DNA from 4 places in the Denitraticella aggregata genome. Region 1 is predicted to be linked to each of the others. Evidence: predicted binding sites of a transcription regulator. Region 1 holds the regulator's gene; each other region holds the start of a gene.
The links. Region 1 encodes FNR, which switches genes on or off when oxygen is low (the NO sensors DNR and NnrR bind a similar motif). Its sites were predicted from a motif close to TTGANCTAGNTCAA; they were not measured.
Positions count from the first base shown of each region.

Region 1 (4,263 bases):
CCCTGATCAGGCCGGCGTCGGACAGGTCGTGAAAGATCCGGGACAAGGTTTCTGGCGTGAGGTTGAGGCGGGACGCCAGGACCTGCTTGCTGGTGGGCAACTGGATGCGTGGAGTGGCGCTGTGGTCGTTGTCGTCATGTTGTTGCAGCAGGTAACCGATCACTCGCTGGGTGCTCGAGCGCAGCGAGTAGGCTTCGACGTCCTTGACCATGCCGTGCAGACGGACCGCCATGCCGGCCAGCAGCCTGCGGGCGAAGTCGGGGTCCTGATCGATCAGTTCGGACACGACGTTCTGACCGATGTGCAACAGATTGGACGCGACCAGCGCCTCGGCGAACACCGGGTAGGGGCGATTCATCAGCATCACGGCCTCACCGAAAGTCTGCATCGGACCGACGACCTCGACGACCTTCTCGTTGCCCTGGGCGGACGAGACGCCGAGCTTGATCTGGCCGGTCACGACCAGATAGAAGCCGTGGGCCGGGTCGCCGCGTTGGAAAAGGAGTTCACCCTTGTCGAGCTTGCGCTCGCGGGTGAAACGGGCGACGTTGCCGACATCCGCTTCGCTCAGGCCACTGAACAGCGGCACCTGCATTAACAGCGCGGACAGATCCTGGTTTGGACTGGACATTGAGAACCCCCTGCATAGGCCGAGCATTCTAACGCCACTGATCCCGGTCCTGCATGCGGCGGGTGCAACAGACGGAACGCAGGGATGTTTGATAACACGGCCTGAACGATGGAGAATCGCGATCCTGACCGACGGCCGGCGCGTCTCGTATTCGCCGCCCTGGTTTTTTCACGACAGCGACAGCGGATTCGCCGAAGATGATTTACTACACGATCAAGAATCTGCATGTCACTATGGTGGTGCTCAGCGCGATGGGGTTCGCGTTACGCGGCTGGTGGATGTTTTCCGGGTCTCCACTGTTACGTCACCGTGCGACCCGGCTCCTGCCGCATGTCGTCGACAGCATGCTGCTCGGAAGTGCGATCGTGCTGGCCATGATGATTTCGCAGTATCCTTTCGCTGCCAACTGGGTGACGGCCAAGGTGGGGGGGCTGATCGCTTACATCCTGTTGGGAACGATCGCGCTGAAGCGGGGCCGCACGCGTCGGCAGCGTATGCTTGCCTGGTGCGCCGCTGCGTCGGTCTATGCCTGGATCGTGTCGGTCGCGCTGTCCAAGAACGCGACCGGGTTTTTTGCTTTGTGAGGAATGTTTCATGACTGAATCGCTCGTTCCGGTGTCCCCCGGATTCGAGGCGCCGCTCGAGATGCTGGAGACCTGCCATGAGCGTCTGCATGCGCAACTCGGCACGCTGGACCGGCTGGCCAGATGGTTGCCCGAGCATGGTGCCGACCAGCTGGCGCGCAGGGCGGCGGCGGCCATCATCCGCTATTTCGATGTTGCCGCGGTCAACCATCACATGGATGAGGAGCTGGATCTGATTCCTTTGCTGCGACAGCGGGTGGATACCGACAGGCGCTTTCCGCTGGAGTCGCTGATCGAATGGATACTCGAGGATCATCAGCGCATGTTCGCCGCGTGGGATGTGATGCGCGCCAAGCTCGAGCGGGTGTCGAAAGGCGAGGTCGTCGATCTGACGCTCGACGAAGTGCATGCCTTCACCGAACGCTATGCGCTGCACACCGAACGGGAAGAGGGCGAACTGTTTCCCTATGCGCGGGCGCTGCTGACCGCGGAGGATCTTGCGCGTATTGGCCAGTCGATGACCAACCGACGTCGTCAGCCATCTTGCTGACAGCTCGCGGCCCGGGGTGTGGCACGCGCGTCAGCGACCGCCGACCGGGTGCTGGATGAGTTTTCTGAGTTTGTCCTGTGCGACGATGCGGATATGCTTCTGCTGTACCGCAATGATGCCCTCGTCCTGGAAGCGGGAGAAGGCGCGAGACACGGTTTCGAGCTTCAGGCCGAGGTAGGAGCCGATCTCGTCCCGGGTCATGCGCAGATGAAACTCGGCGGCGGAAAAACCGCGTGCGGTGAAGCGCTGTGACAGATTCAGCAGGAAGGCCGCCAGTCGCTCCTCGGCGCGCATCGAACCGAGCAGCATCATCACGCCGTGGTCACGCACGATTTCGCGGCTCATGACCCTGTGGAACTGGTGTTGCAGCCCCTCGATCTCGCGCGACAGTGCCTCGAGCTTGTCGTACGCGATGACACACACTTCACTGTCTTCGAGCGCGACCGCGTTGCACGAGTGTGCCTCGGTGCTGATTCCGTCCAGCCCGAGCATCTCGCCGGTCATCTGGAAGCCGGTGACCTGCTCGCGACCGTCCTCGAGCACTACGTCGGTCTTGAACCAGCCGATACGGATCGCGTAGATTGCCTCGAACGGGTCGCCTGCACGGTACAGGTGTTGCTGGCGCTTGACCTTGCGGCGCGTTCCGACCAGTTCATCCAGCCGGTGGATCTCGTGCTCGGTCATGCCGAAGGGCAGGCACAGTTCGAGCAGGTTGCATTGCGAGCAGGCTGACTTGATGTCGGCGGCTGTAATCGGCACGGTCGCCTTCATTTGCACGATCTGAACACTCCGTTCGTGGACGGGCGATAATGGGGTCCATTGATCCAGGTCAAACCCCTGCCTCCCGATTTTTGCGATCGTTAGCCATTCCTATAAAGGTCAAGTACATGAACACTCAACCCGATCTGGTCTTCGATCAGCAACTCATCCGCCGATTCGACGTCAATGGCCCACGCTACACGTCCTATCCCACAGCGGACCGCTTCGTCGAGGCGTTCGATGCGCGCGCGTTGCAGGACTGGCTGGCCAAAAGAGCGATCGGCGGTACCAGCCGGCCGTTGTCATTATACTTCCACATCCCCTTCTGTAACACGATCTGCTATTACTGCGCCTGCAACAAGATCATCACCAAGGATCATGGCCGTTCGGCGAAGTACCTGAAGTACCTGGACCAGGAGATCGGCATGCAGGCGGAGCACCTCGGCGGAAGCCGGCAGGTGACTCAGCTCCATCTGGGCGGAGGCACGCCCACCTTCCTGTCCCATGACGAAATGCGTCAGTTGATGGATTCGGTCCGGTCACGTTTCCATCTCGTGCCGAACGGGGAGTATTCGATCGAGGTCGATCCGCGCAAGGTCGATTTCGACACGGTCAAGCTGCTCGCCGATCTGGGTTTCAACCGCATGAGTGTCGGCGTACAGGACTTCAATCACGACGTGCAGGTCGCGGTCAATCGCGTGCAGAGCATCGACGAGACGCGTCTGGTGATGGAGTCGGCGCGTGCCACCGGCTTCAAGTCGATCAGCATGGATCTCATCTACGGGCTGCCGAAGCAGAACGTGATCAGCTTCAATCGAACGCTCGAAAGCGTGCTCGAACTGTCGCCCGACCGGATCTCGCTCTACAGCTACGCGCATCTGCCGGGTCTGTTCAAGCCGCAGCGGCGGATCAGCTCGATCGAGTTGCCCACCGGGGACACCAAGCTCCAGATCCTGCAGCTTGCGATTCGCCGTCTGACCGAGGCGGGCTATGTGTATATCGGCATGGATCACTTCGCCAGGCCGGACGACGAACTGACGGTCGCGCAGCGTCAGGGGCGTCTGCATCGCAATTTCCAGGGTTATTCCACGCAGGCCGAATGCGACCTGCTCGCGTTCGGCGTGTCCGCGATCGGCAAGATCGGCCCGGTCTATGCGCAGAACGTTAAGACGTTGGACGAGTACTACGACGCGCTCGATCGCAACGAACTCCCGGTCTTGCGCGGCGTAGAGCTGACCGCCGACGATCTGTTGCGGCGCTCGATCATCCAGGCGCTGATGTGTCAGTTCGAGCTTTCGATCGAATCGATCGAGATCGCCCATCTGATCAAGTTCGACGAGTATTTTGCCGAGGAACTGGGCGATCTGCGGGAAATGCAGAAGGCCGGCCTGGTCGAGGTCGACGATGAATGCATCACGGTGCTGCCGGCCGGACGCCTGCTGGTCCGCGGGATCGCGATGGTGTTCGATCGTTATCTGCGCGTGGATCGGGAGCGTGCGCGCTATTCCAAGGTCATCTGATCGGACGGTGCCGATCGACGCCGTGAATCGATCCGCAAGACCGGCCCATGCTCTGGCTGGCGCGGCGGTGTAAGATCTCGGGTCCGGGACGGTTTCTACGTCCGGCATCGATCAACTCAACACGGCCTGCGCCACCCCGCCCGAATGCCTGAAACCGGCTACATCGCTTTCTTCCTCATCGGACTGCTCGGCGGGACGCACTGTGTCAGCATGTGCGGC
Region 1 covers NZ_JBLLNL010000013.1:42,141-46,403, reverse strand. The annotation lists gene ACKVEX_RS14320 (Crp/Fnr family transcriptional regulator) at 1-631, opposite strand, end outside; gene ACKVEX_RS14315 (SirB2 family protein) at 832-1,215, shown strand; gene ACKVEX_RS14310 (hemerythrin domain-containing protein) at 1,226-1,765, shown strand; gene fnr (fumarate/nitrate reduction transcriptional regulator Fnr) at 1,796-2,536, opposite strand; gene hemN (oxygen-independent coproporphyrinogen III oxidase) at 2,653-4,044, shown strand; gene ACKVEX_RS14295 (sulfite exporter TauE/SafE family protein) at 4,189-4,263, shown strand, end outside.

Region 2 (4,263 bases), on a different contig from region 1:
GCAGCCCGCAGATGCCGGCCGATCGCCGACCGTTATTCGCGCACGCCGGCACTGACCGGCAGCGCGCATGCGGCCTGGTATTCGGCCGCGAGCCGCGCGACCAGTTCGGCGACCGGCAGCACGTCGTGGATCGTCGACACGCCATGCCCGGCGCTCCATACGTCCCGCCAGGCGCGGGCCTCGTCGCCGATGCCGTGGAGCTTGCCCTTGCCCGTCCCCGCCGCGAGGGCCTCGCGCTCGAAGCCGGCTTTTTCGAGGCTGCCCCACATGAAGTTCGCATTGGTGCCCGAGATCGCGTCGGTGTAGACGATGTCGGCAGCGCGACTGTCGACCAGCATGCGCTTGTATGCGTCGTCCGCGCGCGACTCGCGCGTCGCGATGAATCGCGTACCCATGTACGCGAAGTCCGCGCCCATGACCTCGGCCGCACGCACGCTCGCACCATCGGAGATCGCACCGGCCAGAATCAGCGTGCCGTCCCAGAACTCGCGAATCTCCCGGATAAGGCTGAACGGGCTCTGCGTGCCCGCATGGCCGCCCGCGCCGGCGCACACCGCGATCACGCCATCGACGCCGGCTTCGGTCGCCTTCCTGGCATGGTAGGCATGAATGATGTCCGAGAACACCAGCCCGCCGTAATCATGCACGATGCGTGCGACCTCGCCGGGATGACCGAGACTGGTGATCACGAACGGGACCTTGTGCTTGACCACCAGCGCCAGGTCGTCGCGCATCCGTTCGTTGCTCGGATGCAGGATCAGATTCACGCCGAACGGCGCGCACGGCGCAGCCGGGGCGGCTTCGCGGTGCGCGGCCAGCTCGCGACCGATCCGGCCCAGCCATTCGTCGAGCTGCGCAGGCGGCCGTGCATTCAGTGAAGGGAACGTGCCGGCCACACCCGCCTTGCAGGTCTCGATGACGAGTTCCGGTCCGGACACCAGGAACATCGGCGCGGCGATCGCAGGCAGGCTCATCCGGCGCTGGAACATTTCGGGTATCGGCATGCTGTCTCCTGGATGCATTGCTGTCGCGCGGGTCTCCGGCCCCGGCAGGCGGATCAGCCAGAGGTCGGGATCGCGTCGGCGTCATGATACCCCTCGACGCAGCCTCCGCGTTCAGCGTCTGCATCGGCTGCTCGCGGGTCACGTCGAGCCGGATCAAGGCCTTGTCGCGAGCACCGATGGCGAAGCGACGAGCGGATTGCTATGCTCCGTCCCCATGAATCTCGAAACCCTCGTCTACAGCATCGGTATCGCCGCGGTCGCGGTCAATGCGTCTTCCGGCGTGCTCGAGGCCGGGCGACGGCCGTTCGACCTGTTCGGGATGGTGGTGGTCGCGCTCGCGGCCGCGCTCGGCGGCGGATCGCTGCGCGACGTGCTGCTGGATCGGACGGTGTTCTGGATCGCCGACCAGACCTACCTGATCGCGGCGATCATCGCGGGGCTGGTGACCTTTGCGCTGGTGCGCATGGTCAGGCTGCCGACCAAGCTGTTCCTGCTGCCCGACGCGATCGGGCTGGCGCTGTTCACGGTCAGCGGCACGCAGGCGGCGCTGTCGGTCGGGGCGCCATGGCTGGTCGCGAGCCTGATGGGGGTGGTCACCGGCGTTTTCGGCGGCATCCTCCGCGACATGCTGTGCAACGAGGTGCCGCTGGTGTTTACCGGCGAACTGTATGCGACCGCGTCGTGGGCCGGCGCGCTGCTGGTGGTCGGGCTGATGGCCTACGGCCTGTCCGCCGGCTGGGCCGCGATCGCCGGCGGATCGCTGGTGCTGCTGATCCGTCTGTGCGCGATCGTGTTCAAGTGGCGGCTGCCGATCTTCACCGCGCGCGGCTGACGGGCTCGTCGAATACGCGACACAAGCGTGCCAACGGCCCCGGATTCGTGCGCCGTCAACGTCCCAGGCTGAGCGTCGCGTCGCGGCTTTGCAGGCCGCGCACGCGCAAGGTCTGCACCGTGAGCTGCCCGGTCACCGGCCAATCGCGCCAGATCGAAAGATCGAGCGGGCCTGATGCTGCGGCCGGCGGGGGCAGATAGGCGTCCAGGTCGAGTCGATCGAGAACGAGCTGCACCGCCAGCGACGGGGACCGGGTGCTCTCGAACTGCCACTGGCCGTCGAATCGGGTGGCGTCGAAGGTACCACCCACGCGTCCGTGCATCTGCGCCGTGCTCACGATATCCGCCGGATCCAGTGTCACGCCTGCATCACCCTCGAAGGCTATCTCGAACGTCGACGGCCCACCGGCCGGGTGCGGCAGCGCCAGCGTGCCGTCGCGCGCGACCAGGGACGCCGTCACGATGCCGCTGGCCGCGTCGCGTCGAATATCCAGACCACCGGACAGTTCGAGCATGAGCGGCGGGTCCGGGACGTGTGTGATGTCCAGCTCGAAGCCCTGCAGATCGATCCGGTTCAGATCCTCGATGATCAGCCCGGACGCAGCGAGGGTGCCATTCATGCGCCGGTCGTCTAGCCGCAGTTCGGCATCGAAGCGGGGTTCGGCTGCCGTCCACCCGCGCATCCCCGGTCGCAGTCCGGCCGAAGCCAGTCGGCCGTCCAGTCCGACGCCGGCCATCTGCATAGACACGCGGGCCAGAATGCCCACGAGCGCCGGCGGCGCATCATCCGGGATCATCACGCGCCCGATGTCGAGGTCGATACGCACCGCGTCGAAGCCGGCACCCTCACCCTCGACGACCAGCGACAGGTCGTCCAGCCGCCGTTCGACACCGAGCGGCGCGAAGCCGCCGCCGAGCGCGATCCGCATGTTCAGGGCGGTCGCCCCCGACAGCATCGCGTCCGCCGTCAGTTTGAAACGGCCGGGCTCGGCCGGCAGGATCGGTCCCGCGCTCAGATCCAGGGATGACAATACCAGTGCCGGCTCGCCATCGACCCGAAGCATGGCATCGGAAATATGCACCAGGTCGATGCCGGGCACGACCGACGCTCCGGCACCCTGGTCGCCGGTCCGGACCCAGCCGTCGGCGCGCCAATGGTTCGGCTGGTCGCGCGACAGCGTCAGTTCCAGTCCTGCGAGCGTGACCGAGCGGGCATGGAGGCGCCGCTCGAACAATACGTCCCTATCCAGAATCACCCGCAGTTCGCGTACCCGTAGCCGCGCCACGCCATCGTCATCGACTACGCTCACATCGCGCACGGTCAGCGACGCCTCGGGGTAGAGCGACCATTCGAGTGGCGCGTCGATCCGCAGCCCCGGCACCAGCAGCGCCGCAGCCTGCTCGAGCAGCAGTCCGCGCAGCACGCGTTCGCCGAACCGGTGCGTCAGCGCGGCCACGACCAGCAACACGAGCAGGATCAGGACCGCGACGATCCGGGCCTTGCGCCACCGACGCGCGCTCACGCCGGCACTCCGCGACCTGCGTCAGCCGCGATCGGCGACGTAGGGATTACTCGCCCGCTCGCGGCCGAAGGTCGACATCGGACCATGGCCCGGGACGAAACGCACGTCGTCACCGAGCGGAAAGAGCTTGTTCCTGATCGAGCTGATCAGCGTCGCATGGTCGCCGCGGGGAAAGTCGGTGCGGCCGATCGAGCCCGCGAACAGCACGTCGCCGACCAGCGCCAGTCTCGCACCAGGGTGGAAGAACACGACATGGCCCGGGGTGTGGCCCGGCGCGTGGATGACCTGGAACGTCTGCTCCCCCACCGTGACCGTGTCGCCGTCGGCAAGCCAGCGGTCAGGCGTGAAGGCCTCGCCGTTCGGTAAACCGAACATCCGGCTCTGATCGGGCATGCCGTCGATCCAGAAGCGGTCATCGGGGTGCGGTCCCTCGATCGGCACGCCCAGCTCGCGCGCGAGCTTCGCGGTGCCGCCCGCATGGTCGATATGGCCGTGCGTGATCAGGATCTTCTCGATCGTCACGCCGAGCTTCGCCGCGGCGGCAACAATGCGGTCGAGATCCCCACCGGGATCGACGACCGCCGCCTTCTTCGTGGCTTCGCACCACACGATGCTGCAGTTCTGTTCGAACGGGGTGACCGGGACGATGCGGCAATCGATCATGACTCTGGACCAGGGTATCGGACTGAAGGCCGTAGTCTACCCTTTTGCCGAGCCCTCGATCATGCTGCGCGATCGCCTTCCGCTGACCTCACGTCACCCGAGGGCAGCTCACTCGGCCGCGTTCGGGAAGAACAGTTGCTCACCGTCGATCTGATAGGAGGCGATCGCGGTCTGCCCATCGACCGAGACCAGCCAGTCGACGAACGCCTGCGCTTCGGCCTGCTTAACATGCGGGTGCAGCG
Region 2 covers NZ_JBLLNL010000001.1:25,413-29,675, reverse strand. The annotation lists gene ACKVEX_RS00145 (NAD(P)H-dependent flavin oxidoreductase) at 33-1,004, opposite strand; gene ACKVEX_RS00140 (trimeric intracellular cation channel family protein) at 1,219-1,836, shown strand; gene ACKVEX_RS00135 (AsmA family protein) at 1,892-3,358, opposite strand; gene ACKVEX_RS00130 (MBL fold metallo-hydrolase) at 3,380-4,021, opposite strand; gene ACKVEX_RS00125 (ABC transporter substrate-binding protein) at 4,130-4,263, opposite strand, start outside.
Region 2: ACKVEX_RS00145 (NAD(P)H-dependent flavin oxidoreductase) is a predicted target of FNR. The motif match lies at 1,148-1,161, and genes of this name have one in related genera.

Region 3 (4,263 bases), on a different contig from region 1:
CGGTGCCATTCGGATCGCCGGAGAAACCGCGTGCGATGAAGTTGGCCCCGGATGCCAGTGCGATCACCAGCGGGTGGAAGGGGTTGATCCCGGTCCCGTGCGGCGTGAGCTTGCTCTTCTCCCAGTCGGGCGCGGTGGTGGGCGAGGCCTGGCCCTTGGTCATGCCATAGACCTCGTTGTCCATCACGATGTAGGTCATGTCGACGTTGCGCCGGCAAGCGTGCAGGAAGTGATTGCCGCCGATCGAGAAACCGTCGCCGTCGCCGCCGGACGCGATGACGGTGAGCTCGGGCCGGCTCACCTTGATGCCGGTAGCGATCGGCAGCGCACGGCCATGCACGCCATGGAAGCCGAACACGTTGGTGTAGGCGGGGATGCGGGAGGAGCAGCCGATCCCCGAAACCAGGGCCACGTTTTCGGGTGCCAGGGACAGTTCGGCGAGGGCCTTGGTGATCGCCGACAGCACCGAGTAGTCGCCGCAGCCGGGGCACCACACGGGTTTGACGTCCGATTTGTAGTCGCGTGCCGTGTAGCTCGGGCAGGCAGAGGTCGCATCCATGTTCAGCTCCAGTCGGAAAGTTGACGGACGATTTCGTCGGGACGGATCGGCAGGGGGCCGGGACGGTGGAAGGCGCGCACTTCTCCGGGAAGGTCGTAATGTGCGCGCAGGTAGCGGTGGAACTGGGCGCCGTGGCTCTGTTCGACCACCAGAATGCGCTTCGCATCGTCGAGCGCGACTGCGATCTTGTCCGGCAGGAAAGGGGCGAGCAGGCGCATCGACACGAGGCGGGCACGCTTTCCGGCCGCCCGCCAGCGCGCCAGCGCCTCGCGCACCGGGCCGGTGGTCGAGCCCCAGGTCAGCACCACGATGTCGCCGTCCCCGTCGATGTCGGCCCAGTGGGTTCCGTAGTCATGACCGGTGAGCTTGTGCAGACGCTTGTCGAGCTGGGCGAGATGGTCCGCCGCCTGACTCGACGGAGTGCCGGTCTCGTTGTGCTCGAGGCCGTCGGCGGTGTACTGATACCCCTTCATGCCGGGTTCGGCCATCGGTGAAACGCCGGACGGGGTGATCCGGTAGCGCCGGTAGGGTTCGGAGGCGTCCCCGTCGGGCCTGAGCCGCATCGCACGCAGTCCCGGGTCCTGCGGTGGTGGGATCGTCGCACGGCTCTGCCCGAGCGACTGGTCCGACAACACGATCGCGGCGGTCTGCAGCGCCTCGGCCAGATGCACCGCCCACTGCGTAGTGAAGGCGCAGTCCGCGATCGAATTGGGTGCGAGGACCAGGTGCGGCGCATCGCCATGCAGCCCGTACAGCGCAATGTTCAGATCGCTCTGTTCGGATTTGACCGGAATGCCGGTGGATGGGCCGCCACGCATCACGTCGATGACGACGACCGGCGTCTCGGCCGCAACAGACAGGCCTATGGACTCCATCATCAGCGCGAGCCCCGGGCCGGCCGTGGCGGTCAGCGACGGCGTGCCCGCGTAGGACGCACCGATGATCTGGTTGATGGAGGCGAGTTCGTCTTCCGCCTGCACGAGCACGCCCCCGAGTCTGGCCAGATTCGGTGCCAGCCATTCGAGCACCTCGGTACCCGGTGTGATCGGGTAGGCGGCGACGAAGCGCACACCGCCGCGGACCGCCCCCAGGCCGGCGGCCTCGTTGCCGGTGATGCTCCACAGGCGGGCACGCTCGCCATGGGCAGGCTCCAGCGGCCTGAGCTGCGGGAGCGTCGTCGCCAGATCCCGTCCGGCGCAGACCGACGCCCTGCTCGCCTCGAGCGCGTCTGCTCCCTTCTTCTTCAGGGTACCGGTCAGCACCTCCATGATGGAGTCCTCGGGCAGGCCGATCAGCGCGGCGACCGCCCCCAGGGCGATCATGTTGGGCCTACCGCCCGGAATCTCCTTCGCGATCTTCTTGAACGGGATCTCGGCGGTACGCGTGCCCTTGGCACGTATCTGCTCCGGAAAGTCGCCACCGTCCGGGTCGCCGAGCACCAGGCTGCCGGCGTTCATCGGAATCTCGGCCGAGAAGCGCCCCACGTTCTGCCAGTCGATCGCGACCAGCAGATCGTAGTCGTCGTCGTGTGACTGGACCGGTTCGGTCGACAGCCGCAGCATCGCGGCCGCCTCGCCGCCACGGATCTGCGCGCCTGACGAGCGCGTCATGTACGCGTACCAGCCGGCATGGCCGGCAGCGTCGAGCAGCATGTTGCCGGCGGTCATCACGCCTGCGCCGCCGCTGCCGGCGAATGTGATCGAAATGGATCGGGCTGTCATCCTAGTCTCCAGGTTCGTCTTCGGTCCGGCTGGACCGGACCCTTGTGCGTCGCCCGGTCGCAACCCGTCCGACGACGGGAGCCGGGGGCGGCTTGCGCGGGGCGCAATCGGGTGTTCAAGTTACGACCAGAGTTTACGTTGACGCAAACGTCAATCTGTTGACGTAGGTCAACTACCCTCTTTTCCTTGTCCGATAGAGTTCATCCAACGCGACACCGATCGGATTCAGCGGTGGCAGCAACCAAATTCAGAGTTAACGTAAACGTGAACGTAAATAAAACGGCGATGAATGCGCCGGTGCATGGAGACAGCAGATGAGCGGCAATCCATATCGGTGGTTGATGACGGGTGTGGGCGAACCGATGACCCGTTGCGATTTCACCGTCGATGCACTCGCCGACGACGAAGTTCTGGTCGAGGTGGCCGGTTGCGGCGTCTGTCATACCGACCTCGGCTACTACTACGACGGCGTGCGCACGAACCTGTCCCTGCCGCTCGCGCTGGGCCATGAGATCAGCGGGCGGGTGACGCAGGCGGGCGTCGCCGCCAGCGGGTGGCTCGGTCGCGCCGTCATCGTTCCAGCGGTGATCCCCTGCGGCAAGTGCGAACTGTGCGTGACCGGGCACGGCACGATCTGCCGCGACCAGGTGATGCCGGGCAACGACATCCAGGGTGGCTTTGCGTCGCATGTCGTGGTCCCGGCGCGTGGCCTGTGTCGCGTGGATGAAGCGCGCCTGGCTGCTGCCGGGCTCGGTCTGGCCGATGTGTCGGTGGTGGCCGACGCGGTGACCACGCCCTATCAGGCAGTGCTGCAGGCCGAGGTCGAGCCGGGCGACGTCGCGATCGTGATCGGCGTCGGGGGCGTCGGCGGATACGCGGTGCAGATCGCACATGCATTCGGTGCACACGTGATCGCTGTCGATGTCGATCCGGGCAAGCTCGAGTTGATGACGCAGCACGGTGCCGCGCTGACGCTCGACGCGCGTGAGCTGTCAGGCCGCGACCTGAAGAAGGCGGTCGAGGCGCATTGTCGCGGCAATGGCCTGCGCACGAACCGGTGGAAGATCTTCGAATGCTCCGGTAGCGGTGCTGGCCAGACCAACGCATACGGCTTGCTGACGCATGGTGCGACGCTGGCCGTGGTCGGTTTCACGATGGATCGCATCGAAGTCCGGCTCTCGAATCTGATGGCCTTTCATGCGCGTGCGCTCGGCAACTGGGGCTGCCTGCCCGAGCACTATCCGGCCGCGCTCGATCTGGTGCTGGACGGTCGCATCGACCTCGCGAGTTTCGTCGAGCGGCATCCGCTCGACCAGATCAACGAGGTGTTCGAGGCTGCCCATGCGCACCGGCTCGGCCGGCGCGCGATCCTGACGCCGTGACCGGCGTATGCGCCTTTCACACCGCAACGTGACGACAAGACAGTGGAGATCCGCATCATGAATCGAAGCACCGCAACCCTGATCGAGCAAACCGCGCCGGCCCGGCTGGCAGACCACAACCTGGTTCCGGAAAAGGTCGTTCCGGGCGTGCTGTACGAGAAGCGCCCGGCGCGTGACCTGAACGGCAACGTGGTGCCCGAGCTTTACAACGTCTGGATCACGCTGGACAACCCCAAACAGTACAACTCCTACACGACCGACATGGTCAAGGGCGTGATCCTGGCCTTTCGCGCAGCCTCGAATGCGCGCGACGTGGTTTCGGTGGTGTTCACCGGCAGCGGCGACAAGGCTTTCTGCACCGGCGGCAACACCAAGGAGTACGCCGAGTATTACGCCGGGAACCCGCAGGAATACCGCCAGTACATGCGGCTGTTCAACGACATGGTGTCGTCCATCCTCGCCTGCGACAAGCCGGTGGTGTGCCGGGTCAATGGCATGCGTATCGGGGGCGGTCAGGAGATCGGCATGGCGGCGGACTTCACGATCGCGCAGGATCTGGCCAACTTCGGGCAAGCCGGACCCAAGCACGGTTCGGCCGCGA
Region 3 covers NZ_JBLLNL010000001.1:183,303-187,565, forward strand. The annotation lists gene ACKVEX_RS00905 (2-oxoacid:ferredoxin oxidoreductase subunit beta) at 1-559, opposite strand, end outside; gene ACKVEX_RS00910 (2-oxoacid:acceptor oxidoreductase subunit alpha) at 562-2,280, opposite strand; gene had (6-hydroxycyclohex-1-ene-1-carbonyl-CoA dehydrogenase) at 2,595-3,662, shown strand; gene oah (6-oxocyclohex-1-ene-1-carbonyl-CoA hydratase) at 3,720-4,263, shown strand, end outside.
Region 3: ACKVEX_RS00910 (2-oxoacid:acceptor oxidoreductase subunit alpha) is a predicted target of FNR. The motif match lies at 2,439-2,452, and genes of this name have one in related genera.

Region 4 (4,263 bases), on a different contig from region 1:
CATCGCCGGGGCGACCCGGTGCCATGAAATCCACGCTGATGCCGGACGCGACGGTCTGCTCGTTGTAGCTGTTGCACGACACCGCGAACGCGGTATCCGCGAGCGTGGTGATCAGCCCGCCATGGCAGATCCGGAAGCCATTGAGCATGTCCTCGCGCACCGTCATCGACACCTTCGCATAGCCGGGGCCCACGGCATCGAAACTGAAGCCCAGACCCCGCGAGGCCTGATCCTTCTCGACCATGTCGTCGCGCACCCGCTCCGACAGCGTCTGAGGGTCCAGACCGGACGTCAGATCACGAAAACCCGCTTCACTCATGAAAGGATGCTCCGCTGATGGATAGTCGCTGCAACAGCGGGGAGACGCGATAACGCTCCTCGCCATAGTGGTCGCGCATGTGTGCGAGCACCGTCACGACGAACGCCGCACCGAGTTCGTCCGCCCAGGCCAGCGGGCCCTTGGGATAATTGGTGCCGAAGCGCATCGCGGTATCGATGTCGGCCGCCGAACCGATGCCGGCGAGCACCGCGTCCGCGCCCTCGTTGGCCAGCATCGCGACGGTACGCAGCGCGACCATGCCCGCGACATCATCGATCCGTCCGATCGCCACGCCGGCCTTCTGCAGCGTGCCGACCGCGGACGCCCACGCGCCGGGCCCGCATTGATCGGCGCGCACCAGCGTCAGCCGCGGGGTCGTGGCGAAGTCCAGACACAGGTCGAACAGGATCAGGTCCGGAACGCCCTCGTCGGCAGCCCGGCGAGTGGCACTGCGACCATCGCTGAGCGCAACGCGCGCGTCGCCGATCTCCAGCCAACCATGCACTGCGCCGGCTGCCGGCCGACTCGCGTCGACGCGTCGAACCGTCATGCCGCCGGCCTCGAGACGCCCGATCAACGCTGCGGCCACACCCAGGTCGCCGACCACCGAAACCACGGCCTCGGCAGGTAAGACGGCCTCGACCCGCGCGGCCGGCCTGTCCGCACCCTCGCGATAATCGTAGAAGCCCCGCCCGCTCTTGCGCCCGAGACGTCCGGCCAGAACCAGTTCCTGCTGGATCAGGCTGGGGGTGAAGCGACGATCGCCGAAATACGCATCAAACACCGACTTGGTGACCGCGAAATTCACGTCGTGCCCGATCAGATCCATCAGTTCGAACGGTCCCATCGGAAAACCGCAGCCCTCACGCAGCGCCGCATCCAGCGTGGCCGGGTCGCCCCCCCCTTCGGCCAGCACCCGTTGCGCCTCGGCGTAGAAGGGTCGTGCGACACGATTGACGATGAAGCCAGGCGTGGACCTGGCATGGACCGCCACCTTGCCCCAGGCCGTGGCGGTGGAATGAAGCGTCTCGGCGATCGACGGATCGGTGGCCAGGCCGGACACGATCTCGACCAGCTTCATGCGCGGCGCCGGGTTGAAGAAATGCATGCCGGCCAATCGCTCGGGACGTGCGAGCGCGGCCCCCATCGCGGTGATCGACAATGACGAAGTATTGGTGGCCAGGATCGCATCTTCGCCGAGCAGGACCTCGAGCTCAATGAAGAGGCTTTGCTTGATGTCCAGGTTCTCGACGATGGCCTCGATCGCGAGCGCGGCACCCCGCGCTTCGGTGAGTGACGTGATGCCGGTGACCCGGTCCAGCGCGGCATCTGCATCGCGCTGCGACATCCTGCCCTTGCCCGCCAGGAAGTTCAGATCCTTCGCGATGCCTGCGAGACCGCGCTCGATCGCGTCGGCCTGCATGTCGAACAGATAGACCCGATGCCCGGCGACCGCCGCGACATGGGCGATGCCACTCCCCATCGCGCCTGCGCCGATGACCAGAACCTCATTGTCGCAAGACAGCGCCGGCATGCGTCAATCTCCCCTGAACTGCGGCGTGCGTTTTGCCATGAAGGCGGCCACGCCTTCGCGATAATCGTTGGAGCGACCGCACACCGTCATCATGTTGCGCTCCAGCTCGAGTTGCTGTTCGAAGTCGTGTGTGGAACTCGCCCAGATGGCTTTCTTGGTCTGCGCGAAGCCGAAGGTCGGACCTTTCGCGAGCTGCGCGGCAAGCTGGGTGACGGTCGGCATCAGCGCGTCGTCGTCCAGGCACTTCCAGATCAGGCCCCATTGCTCGGCCTGCTCGGCCGACAGCTTGTCACCGAGCAGCGCCAGCCCCATCGCACGCGCCGGACCGACCAGACGCGGCAGGATCCAGGATCCGCCCGTGTCGGGAATCAGACCCAGCTTGGAGAAGGACTGGATGAAGCTCGCGGAACGGGCGGCGAACACGAGGTCGCACGCCAGTGCGACATTGGCCCCCGCGCCCGCAGCCACGCCGTTGACCGCCGCGATGACCGGCAACTCCAGCGCACGCAGCGTCATCACCAGCGGCTTGTAGTTCTTCTCGATCGAGGCCCCCAGATCGAGCGGCGCATCGCCCGGTGCGACGGCCCGGTCCGACAGATCCTGTCCCGCACAGAAACCCCGCCCGGCACCGGTCAGGAGCAGCACACGCACCGAACCATCCCGACGACCGGATTTCACCGCGTCCAGGGCCGAACGAACCTCCTCGTGCATGCGGTCGGTAAAACTGTTCAACCTGTCAGGGCGATTCAGCGTCAGCGTCGCGACTGCGTCGACGACCTCGAAGCGGATGGTTTCGAACTCCGTGCTCATGTCTCCTCCGATCAGACCCGGATCCTTGCTCTCGCAGCGAGCGATGGCCGGTAGCACCCTCGGCCGTTGCCACGTTTCCGTGCAAGAATCGCATTCTTTTGTATTTTTTTCCGAGTTCAAGCGCAAGCTTGTCTAGTATGCGCTCACCCGGCAGCCGATTAAACCAGAATTTCCGATGAAAGACATGATGTTTGACCGACCGGTCAATCAATAGTAATCTTGATCCAGATCAAAAAACAAGTGTTTTTTTGTTGACTGCACGCTGCTTGCGACACCCCGGCAGCACTGCGCTGCCGGCGCAAGCGAGACCACCCATGAATTCGGAGGAGACGATGACCCACCCGCTGTTCGAAAAACACCAGACCACCCTGGAATCCGCCATCGATGCGATCCATACGCGCGGCTTCTGGACACGGTTTCCCGAGATGCCCAGCCCCAAGATCTATGGTGAGACGGCCAATGACGATGGCAGGAAGGCGGTCGAAGCCTGCTTCGGTTCGGACTTCACGCTCGACCAACCCGGTCAGACAGGTACCACCGCATCCGAGCGCTCGCCCTACGGCGTCGAACTGGCGGTGCGCTACCCGGTCTGCTCGGTCGACGCGCTGGTCGCCGCCGCGCAGGCGGCCCAACCCGGTTGGCAGCGAATCGGCCCGCAGGGGCGCGTCGGCGTGTGCCTCGAGATCCTCGAGCGCCTCAACAAGCGCAGCTTCGAACTCGCGCATGCGGTGATGCTGACCACGGGTCAGGGCTGGATGATGGCCTTCCAGGCGGGTGGCCCGCATGCTCAGGATCGCGGGCTGGAGGCGGTCGCTTATGCGTGGGACGAGATGAGCCGCGTGCCGGCCGAAGCGATCTGGGAGAAGCCTCAGGGCAAGCTCCCACCGCTGAAGATGAAGAAGCATTTCGAGATCGTCGGGCGCGGCGTCGCGCTGGTCGTCGGCTGCGGCACCTTCCCGACCTGGAACACCTATCCGGGCCTGTTCGCTGCGCTCGCGACCGGCAATCCGGTCATCGTGAAGCCGCACAGCAACGCGGTCCTGCCGGCCGCGATCACCGTCCGGATCATCCGCGAGGTGCTGGCCGAGCAGGGCCTCGACCCGAACCTGGTCAGTCTCGCGGTGCTCGACAAGCGCACCGACACCCAGGCGCTCGCGACGCACCCGGCGGTGAAGTCGATCGACTTCACCGGTGGCAACGTCTTCGGCCAGTGGTTGATCGACAACGCCAGGCAGGCCCAGGTCTATGCCGAACTCGCCGGCGTGAACAACGTCGTCATCGAATCGACCGACAGCTACAAGGCGTTGCTGCGCAACCTCGCGTTCACTCTGTCGCTGTATTCCGGTCAGATGTGCACGACGACGCAGGCGATCATCGTCCCCGCCGACGGCATCGACACCGATCAGGGCCACAAGACCTTCGACGAGGTCGCGTCCGACCTCGCCGCGTCGATCACGAAGTTCCTGTCGGACGAGAACGTCGCCACTGCGGTACTCGGCGCGATCCAGTCGGACGCAACGCTGGATCGGATCGCCGAAGCGGGCGAGTACGGCCGCATCGTGCTGGAATCGAGGAAGATCGCCCACGCCGAGTTCCCGAA
Region 4 covers NZ_JBLLNL010000001.1:149,906-154,168, reverse strand. The annotation lists gene paaI (hydroxyphenylacetyl-CoA thioesterase PaaI) at 1-319, opposite strand, end outside; gene paaH (3-hydroxyacyl-CoA dehydrogenase PaaH) at 312-1,853, opposite strand; gene paaG (2-(1,2-epoxy-1,2-dihydrophenyl)acetyl-CoA isomerase PaaG) at 1,857-2,663, opposite strand; gene paaN (phenylacetic acid degradation protein PaaN) at 2,996-4,263, shown strand, end outside.
Region 4: paaN (phenylacetic acid degradation protein PaaN) is a predicted target of FNR. The motif match lies at 2,883-2,896, and genes of this name have one in related genera.